Regions from separate parts of the Microbacterium sp. SORGH_AS_0888 genome, predicted to be linked through region 4. Evidence: predicted binding sites of a transcription regulator. Region 4 holds the regulator's gene; each other region holds the start of a gene.
The links. The regulator HrcA, encoded in region 4, represses chaperone genes, less so after heat shock. The targets are predictions, from matches to a motif close to TTNGCACTCGNNNNNNNCGAGTGCNAA.

Region 1: the regulator HrcA is predicted to act here: its motif matches at 607-633, upstream of QE381_RS13290 (Hsp20/alpha crystallin family protein).
Region 2: the regulator HrcA is predicted to act here: its motif matches at 822-848, upstream of groL (chaperonin GroEL).
Region 3: the regulator HrcA is predicted to act here: its motif matches at 1,154-1,180, upstream of groES (co-chaperone GroES).

Annotation. Positions count from the first base shown of each region.
Region 1 is NZ_JAUTAZ010000001.1:2,735,018-2,737,214, forward strand. Features, by position in the region: gene QE381_RS13280 (asparagine synthase) at 1-365, shown strand, start outside; tRNA gene QE381_RS13285 (tRNA-Arg) at 459-531, shown strand; gene QE381_RS13290 (Hsp20/alpha crystallin family protein) at 717-1,154, shown strand; gene QE381_RS13295 (glycosyltransferase) at 1,258-2,197, shown strand, end outside.
Region 2 is NZ_JAUTAZ010000001.1:3,315,719-3,317,915, reverse strand. Features, by position in the region: gene groL (chaperonin GroEL) at 1-785, opposite strand, end outside; gene QE381_RS16220 (cold-shock protein) at 1,008-1,211, opposite strand; gene QE381_RS16215 (LytR C-terminal domain-containing protein) at 1,335-1,895, opposite strand; gene QE381_RS16210 (DUF3263 domain-containing protein) at 1,927-2,172, opposite strand; gene QE381_RS16205 (DUF2332 domain-containing protein) at 2,182-2,197, opposite strand, start outside.
Region 3 is NZ_JAUTAZ010000001.1:1,408,282-1,410,478, reverse strand. Features, by position in the region: gene QE381_RS06900 (SAM-dependent methyltransferase) at 1-1,128, opposite strand, end outside; gene groES (co-chaperone GroES) at 1,268-1,564, shown strand; gene guaB (IMP dehydrogenase) at 1,751-2,197, shown strand, end outside.
Region 4 is NZ_JAUTAZ010000001.1:806,997-809,193, forward strand. Features, by position in the region: gene dnaJ (molecular chaperone DnaJ) at 1-540, opposite strand, end outside; gene hrcA (heat-inducible transcriptional repressor HrcA) at 588-1,628, opposite strand; gene hemW (radical SAM family heme chaperone HemW) at 1,692-2,197, opposite strand, start outside.

The DNA.
Region 1 (2,197 bases), 1.9 Mb from region 4:
GGGCGCGGCGCCGGTTCAGCGACTCCGACGGCACGCACGACTACCGCAGTCGCGACGTGCGCAACCTCCGGCGACGGCGCAAGCAGTCCGAGCGGATCGCACGGGAGCTGCGCGAGCGGGCGGAGAACCCGGAGGAGCTGCGGGCGCTCGTCGAGGCGGCGCGCGAGGCGGCCTGGGCCGAGGTGTCGCGCAACATCGACTCCTCGCTGCGGATCTCGGCCGCGCGACCCGATCTCGAGCCCGACTACGAGAAGATGCGACGGGCGCGGATGCAGAGTCTCGTGCTGGTGGACCTCGCCCGCCTCGCGGCGCATCGCCGCCGGATGTCCGAGGCCGCCGCATCCGACGACACCACGGCCGAGTAGCCGCTGGCGTGCGCGGAGCACGGATTCGGTGAAGAGGGCGATCGTGGGGTAGTCTCTTCTAGTGCCCGCGCGCCGAGAGGCGAGAGTGCATGGGCGCCTGTAGCTCAATGGATAGAGCATCTGACTACGGATCAGAAGGTTGGGGGTTCGAGTCCCTCCAGGCGCACACTGTGTTGAGACAGTGCGGAAAGGCCCCCGGTTCGCCGGGGGCCTTTTCTTCGTTCCCGGCGCCGGTCGACTCTTGGCACTCTCGCATGGAGAGTGCTAATCTGAACATGGTTGAGCCGATGGGGCTCAACTCTAAGGAACGTTCGTCGGGCTGTGCCCGACCCGCTCGAAAGGAGACGAGATATGGCCACCTATGATCCGCTCCGCGACCTGGAGCGACTTGCGACGACCCTCATGGACGGCGGGCGCCGCGGACCGCGGCAGATGCCGATGGACCTCTACCGAGACGGCGACCACTACGTGCTGGCCGCCGACCTTCCCGGCATCGACCCGGGGTCGGTCGACGTGGACGTCGACGGGCAGCTGCTGACCATCCGCGCCGAGCGCACGCTCCCGGCCGGCGAGGGCGTCACCTGGATCACCCGCGAGCGCGCCGCCGGCAGCTACCTGCGCCAGCTGAGCCTCGGCCAGGGCATCGACACCGAGAACATCTCGGCGCACTACCGCAACGGTGTGCTGAGCGTGACGATCCCGGTCAGCGAGAAGGCGAAGCCGCGCAAGGTCCAGGTGCTCACGGAGGCCGAGAACGCTCCGGCGCTCCAGGTCACCGAGAACGCCTGATCCTTCCCCCGTTCGCGACGCCCCGGACCCGCCCGGTCCGGGGCGTCGCGCTGCGTTATGGTGTGGGGCGTGGTGGCGGGCGCTGCCCGCCGAGAGGAGCAGGATGCCGGCGCAGTTCCCCCGGGCGCACTACGCGCTGCTCGCCTCGCGCCTCTACCCCCGCGTCGACGGCGGCTTCACGATCGCCGTGCTGGCCCGGGCGCGCCACATGGCCGCGGCGGGGGTCGACGGCGGCCGGGGCCCGCTGCTGCTCACGGTCGATCCGGGCTCCGTCGCCGATCACGCCGCGCACCGCGAGGCCTTCGTCGAGGCCGGGCTCGCCGCATCCGTCGACCTCTTCCGCAACCTGTTCGACGACGCGGCCGAAGACCCGGCGTGGCTGGCTGCGGCCGCCCTCCCGGGGGAGAAGACGCCCGGGGTCGACTACCGCACGATCGCGGATGCCGTCGGTCGCCCCCGCGTCTCGCTCCCCGTCGTCGCGGCCGCCGACTGGCACCTCACGGAGGCGAACGTCGTCGTGCACGGCCCCGACGGCGACCGCGTGCTCGTCGGGTTCCGCGGCCTGTACCGCGTCTGGCTCGACCGGATCGTCGCGGAGCTCCGGCGGGCCGACCCCGCGCTGCCGGTCGTGATCGTCTCGGAGTCGCGGCAGCTGGGCGAGCTGCTCGCGGATTGGCGGCCGCCGGGGGTGTGCCTCATCCACACCGTGCACACCTCGCACCGACCGCCCGCCGTCACGGCCGGCGGGCTCTGGCGCGGCTGGTTCGAGGTCGTCGACCGTTTCGACGCCGTGCTGTGGCCGACCGTGCAGCAGCGCGAGGACGCGATCGAGGACCACGGGCCGCATCCGGGATACGAGGTCGTGCCCAATGCGCTGCCGATCGCGGCCGGCGAGTCCCGCGACGCCGTCCCCGGCCGCGTCGTCGCGGTCGGACGCCTCGCCCCCGGCAAGCGGTTCGAACACATCCTCGAGGCCTGGGAACGCGTGGCTCGCGTCGTGCCGGGCGCCCATCTCGACCTCTACGGCGACGGGCCGTCGCGCC
Region 2 (2,197 bases), 2.5 Mb from region 4:
AGCACCAGCGTCGCGAGCGCCTCGCCCTCGACGTCCTCCGCGATGATGAGGAGCTCCTTGCCCTCCTGGATCACCTTGTCGACGATCGGCAGCAGGTCCTTGATGTTGGAGATCTTCTGGTTCGCGATCAGGATGTACGGGTCCTCGAAGACCGCCTCCTGACGCTCGGGGTCGGTCACGAAGTAGGGGTTGATGTAGCCCTTGTCGAAACGCATGCCCTCGGTGAGCTCGAGCTCGGTGCCGAAGGTGTTGGACTCCTCGACGGTGACCACACCCTCCTTGCCGACCTTGTCGATCGCCTCGGCGATGAGCTCGCCGATGGCCGGGTCGGCGGCGGAGATCGACGCGGTCGCGGCGATCTGCTCCTTGGACTCGACCTCCTTGGCGTCGGCCAGCAGCTGCGCGGTGACAGCCGCGACGGCCTTCTCGATGCCCTTCTTCAGGCTGATCGGGTCGGCGCCGGCCGCGACGTTGCGCAGGCCCTCGCGCACGAGCGCCTGGGCGAGCACCGTGGCGGTCGTGGTGCCGTCACCGGCGACGTCGTCGGTCTTCTTGGCGACCTCCTTGACGAGCTCCGCACCGATCTTCTCGTACGGGTCGTCGAGCTCGATCTCCTTGGCGATCGACACACCGTCGTTCGTGATGGTGGGCGCGCCCCACTTCTTCTCGAGAACGACGTTGCGACCGCGGGGACCCAGGGTCACCTTGACGGCGTCGGCCAGGGTGTTGAGGCCGCGCTCGAGGCCGCGACGGGCCTCCTCATCGAAAGCGATGATCTTTGCCATGTGTGTGTCGTCCCTCCCGGACGTTGGCTGATGTCTTTAGCACTCAACAATCACGAGTGCTAATGCCATTCTGGCACTCGCCCCATCCGAGTGCAAGCGGACGACACACGACAGACCGCGAGACCAGTCCTGTGCGCCGAGACCGGTGGGAAACCCCACGGTCTCGGCGCGACGGACTGGTCTCGCGGTTACGTTGCCCGAGCGGGCGGCGGATGCGTCGCGTCAGGCGAGGACGCGCACGGACTCGGCCTGCGGCCCCTTCTGGCCGGAGCCGACGGTGAACTCCACCGCCTGGCCTTCTTCGAGCACCCGGAATCCGGACATCTCGATGTTCGAGTAGTGCACGAAGACGTCCTGCCCATCACCGGACGTGATGAAGCCGTACCCCTTCTCGGCGTTGAACCATTTCACGGTGCCCTGGGTCATTCGAGTCTCCTGATGCTGCGGAACCTCGCCATCGTATCGACGCGAAAACCGGCCATTCCGCCGCACGGACAACTGCTTACACGGGTGCCGCGAACTGTTTACCGTGCCGAAACACGCCCGGGTTCAGGGGGTCGGCGTCGCCCCCGCCGAGCGGTCCATTCCGAGCACGACGGTCAGCTGGGTCGCAGAGGTCGAAGGCAGCGGGTAGTTCGGGTCGTAGGCCACGTTGCTCATCCCCAGGAGCCTGGCGAGGCCGAGCGCAGCGGGGTAGGCATCCGGCGAGGCGTAGTAGACGGTCGAGGTCTCGAACGTGCTGCCCGCGTTGCCGGCGCTGACCTTCTGCTCCGTCCAGCCCTGCCCCAGCAGGGTGTCCCTGACGCGCGTCGCGAGGCCCTCCTCGTTGGCCGCGTTCAGCACCAGCACGGTATAGGAGGTGTCGACGACCGGGGTGACCTGCGCCGTCGCGGTGGGCGTCGGCTCCGGCGTCGGGAACAGGACGACCCGCCCCGAGAGGATGAGGCTCCCGAAGATCCCCAGCCCGATGAGCACGATCGTCGCCGCGATCGCCCAGAGCAGGATGCCGCCCGCCCGAAGCCGCGGATTCTCCGCCCGGTGGGCACCGACGCGGCCGGACGACGCCGAGAGGTCGTCGAAGCGGTCGCGGGGGAAGTTCTGACGCGGCACCCCCCGATGCTATCGGTCGGTCCGGTGTGCCTTATGACGCCGTGCTCAGACGCCGCTCGCGGTCACGGCGGCGGGCGTCGCGCGATCGCCGCAGCCGGCCCACGAGCAGCGGATCGTGGGCCATCGCATCCTCCCGGTCGATCAGACGGTTCAGCAGCTGGTAGTACCGTGCCGGGGCCAGCACGAGCTCGACCCGCACCGCCTCCTCCTTGGCCGCGGTGTGCCCCGGCCAGCGGCTCTCGAACTCGAGCAGGGCACGGTCGCGATCGGTCAGCACGCCCTCACGCTATCCCCGGGGTGCG
Region 3 (2,197 bases), 600 kb from region 4:
CAGGGTCGCCGCGCCGTCGCCGGCGAGCTTGAGCCGTGTGCGCAGCGCGGCGGGGTCGACATCGACGCCGCGCTTCTTGATCTCGAGTCGTCCGATCCCGCGTGCGCGCAGCGCCTTCGACAGCTTCGCCGGGTCGGCCGGCAGCTCCTCGCGTACTCGGAACGACTGCACGAACGGGCTCGTGAGCGGCGCGTCGGAGGTGAGATAGGCGATCCTCTCGTCGAGCATGCCCGCCTGGAGGGCGCGGGCGACGTCCCCGATCAGCCGTGCGCGGATGACGGCGCCGTCGGGTTCGTGCAGGAAGGCACCGAGCTGGCGCACCTCGGCGTCCTCCGCATCCGTCGCGGCCGTGAGCTCGTGCGCGGTCCCGCCGCGGATCACGAGGGCCGCCCGTCGCACGCCTTCCCGCGCGAGCGCCCCCCACCACAGCACGAGCTCGATCGTCGAGCCGTCGACCCCGATCCACTGCGCCTCGGCGTCGGCGGGGATGTCGCCGCGCTCGAACGCGGGGCCGAGCTTGATGCCGGTCGGCAGCCGCCGCGCTGTCGCGAACGCCCAGTCGAGGGCGGGCGTGTAGTCGGATGTCGACACGCGGCGCGTCTCGCCGTGCCCGGCCGTGCGACGAGCCGGGTCGAGCCACAGGCCGTCCACCCCGTCGAGCTCGACGTCCTCGGCGCGCGCGCAGCGGACCTCGGCGTCGTAGGGGGCGAGGTTGTAGGCGGCGAGGGCCGCGGTGACGTCGTCCGCGTCGACGGCGAGGACGCGCATCCCGAGGCCGGCGAAGCCCAGCGAGTCGCCGCCGATCCCGCAGCCGAGGTCCGCGACGCGCGTCACGCCCGCGTCGCGGAACCGCGCGGCGTGCAGGGCGGCGACCTCCAGCCGCGTCGCCTGCTCCAGGCCGGCGCGCGTCAGCAGCATCCGATCGGCCAGCGCGCCGAACTTGCCGCGTGCCTTCGTGCGCAGGCGGGCCTGGCCGACCACGGCGGTCACGAGCTCGGGGGAGTGCCCGGCGCGGCGCAGCCGACCGACCGCCGCGGCCACGGCGTCCGTCGTCGCGAGCTCGCCGACCTCGTCGATGAGCCCGAGCCCGACGGGTGTCAGCAGCTCGCGCAGCTCCGGCATCTCCATCCGATCAGCCTATGTGCGACATCGATTGGCACTCGCGTTGCGTGAGTGCCAGGAGGACCCTAGACTGGGATTTAGCACTCTCGGTGTGAGGGTGCTAACGAGTCTTCCGTTTCACGAAGCGAGAAAGAAGAGGTAGACCGTGTCGGTTTCCATCAAGCCGCTCGAGGACCGCATCGTCATCCAGCAGGTCGAGGCCGAGCAGACCACGGCGAGTGGTCTGGTCATCCCCGACACCGCCAAGGAGAAGCCGCAGGAGGGTGAGGTCGTGGCCGTTGGCCCCGGCCGCATCGACGACAACGGCAACCGGGTCCCGCTCGACGTCGCCGTCGGCGACCGCGTCATCTACAGCAAGTACGGCGGCACCGAGGTCAAGTTCGGCGCCGACGAGTACCTCGTGCTCTCGGCCCGCGACGTCCTCGCGGTCGTCGTCCGCTGACCCGCGACTCCCGCACGAAGGGCCCGCGATGCTCCGGCATCCGGGCCCTTCGCCGTCCCCGGAGAGCGCGATGCGGGAATGAACCCGCCCGCGCCGCGCTTACAATCGGAGTCTCGGGAAACCCGCCCGAGCCTCGTCGATGTCGTCCCGTCAACGTACCCTCGTGCCGGCGGGGGAGGAGTATCCATGGACAACCACGATCCGTTCGGCTTCGTCGGACTCACCTATGACGACGTCCTGCTGCTGCCGGGCCACACCGACGTCATCCCGAGCGAGGCCGACACGTCCTCCCGCGTGACCCGCCGCATCACGGTGGCGACCCCCCTCCTGTCCGCCGCGATGGACACCGTCACCGAGGCGCGGCTGGCGATCGCGATCGCGCGCGAGGGCGGCCTCGGCATCATCCACCGCAATCTCGCGATCTCCGACCAGGCCGCCATGGTCGACCAGGTCAAGCGCAGCGAGTCGGGCATGATCACCGACCCCATCACGACGACCCCCGACGCCACGATCGAGGACGTCGATCGGCTCTGTGCCCAGTACCGCATCTCCGGGCTCCCCGTCGTCGACGGCGAGGGGCGGCTGGTGGGCATCATCACGAACCGCGACATGCGGTTCGTCTCCGGCTTCGAG
Region 4 (2,197 bases):
GGCGGTGCACGGCTGGCTGGTCACGACGTTGCCGATCAGGCTGCGGACCGTGCGCTGCACGTTGCCGGCGCCGTGGCAGACGTCGCACGTGACGGGCGCCGTGCCGGGCTGGCAGCAGCTGCCCTCGCACGTCTCGCAGAGCACGGCGGTGTCGACCTCGAGGTCGCGGTGGACTCCGAACACGACGTCGCCGAGCTCGAGGTTCACGCGCACGAGCGCATCCTGACCGCGCTCCCGGCGCGACCGCGGACGCGACCGCTGGCCGCCCCCGCCGAAGAACGTGTCGAAGATGTCGCCGAAGCCGCCGAAGCCCGCGCCGCCGAAGCCTCCGCCGGAGTCGCCGCCCATGTCGTAGCGACGGCGCTGCTCCGGGTCGCTCAGGACGTCGTACGCGTGCGTCACGAGCTTGAAGCGCTCCGACGCGTCCTCGCCCGGGTTCACGTCGGGGTGGAGCTCACGCGCCAGTCGCCGGTACGCCTTCTTGATCTCGTCCGGGGTCGCGTCGCGGGACACGCCCAGAACCTCGTAGTGGTCAGCCACTTCCGCCTTCCCGTCCGCGCACCGCGCGGAGATCGTCTGCGCCCGCCTCAGCGGGCGCGCTCGTCCTCGTCGAGCAGCCGGCTGAGGTACCGGGCCACCGCCCGCACCGCGCCGAGGTTGCTCGGGTAGTCCATGCGCACGGGGCCGAGCACGCCCATGCGCGCCGCCCCCACGCCGGTCTCGTAGTCGCTCGTGACCACGGACGCCTCCGCCAGCCCGAAGGGCTCGTTCTCCCGGCCGATGGACGCCGCCAGCCCCTGCTCATCGGCCACCATCTCGCCCATCAGCCGCAGCAGGGTCACCTGCTCCTCGATCGCCTCGAGAAGCGGGAAGATACTGCCGCGGAAGTCGCCCTCGCTCCGGGCGAGGTTGGCGGCGCCGGCCATGACCAGGCGGTCCTGACGGAACTCCTCGAGCTCTTCGGCCACGACCCGGAGCGCGGCGCGCACCGCACGGTCGCCGCGCGGGCCGTCGGCCCGCAGCGCTGCGACCGCCTGCTCCACGACGGTGACGCCCTCACGCACCGAGCGCCCCGTCACCAGAACGGACACGCGCGCGCGCAGCGCGGCGACGTCCGTCTCGTCGAGCTCGTCCGGCAGCACGGCGACGCGCTGCGAGACGCGTCCGGTGTCCGTCACCAGGATCGCGACGATCCGCGTGCCGCCCAGATGCACGAGCTCGACGTGGGTGACGTTGGCGCGCTCGAAAGAGGGGTACTGCACGAGCGCGACCTGGCCCGTGAGCTGAGTGAGCGCACGCACCGTCCGCGCGAGCAGGTCGTCGAGGTCGGCCGGGTCGGCCAGGAACGCGCTGATCGCCGAGCGCTGGGCCGCGGTCAGCGGGCGCAGCTCGGCGAGGTGGTTGACGAAGACGCGGAAGCCCTTGTCGGTGGGCACGCGACCCGACGACGTGTGCGGAGCCACGATGAGCTCCTCGTCTTCGAGCAGGGCCATGTCGTTGCGGATCGTGGCGGCGGACACGCCGAAGGAGTGCCGGTCGACGATCGACTTGCTGCCCACCGGCTCACGTGTGGCGACGTAGTCCTGCACGATCGCGCGCAGCACTTCGAGTCCGCGTTCGCTGACCACCTGCGCTCCTCCCGATTGGCACTCGTTCGATGAGAGTGCCAGTCTACCGCGGGGCGACGACGTTCAGACGGCGAGCGCGCGCACGACCGCATCCGCGAGCAGACGACCCCGCCGCGTCAGCACGATACGGCCTCCGAAAGCGGCGCCGGGGTCGACCAGTCCGTCCGCGATGAGCGGCGCGACGGCGCGACGGGAGTCGGCGGGAAGCTCCGCGAGGGCGAGGCCTTCTCGGATGCGCGATCCGAGCAGGACCCGCTCGAGCCGCGCCGCCTCCGCATCCGGGATCTCGCGGGCCGCCGCGGGCGAGGAGCCGGCCGCCAGCCGCTGCGCATAGGCAGCCGGGTGCTTGACGTTCCACCAGCGCACGCCGCCGACGTGGCTGTGGGCGCCGGGTCCGAATCCCCACCAGTCCGTGCCGCGCCAGTAGGCGAGGTTGTGGCGCGAGCGGCGGGCTTCGTCGCGCGCCCAGTTCGACACCTCGTACCATCCGAGCCCCGCGGCCTCCGCGAGATCGTCGACGAGCTCGTACATGTCGGCCTGCAGGTCGTCGTCCGGCAGGGCGAGCTCGC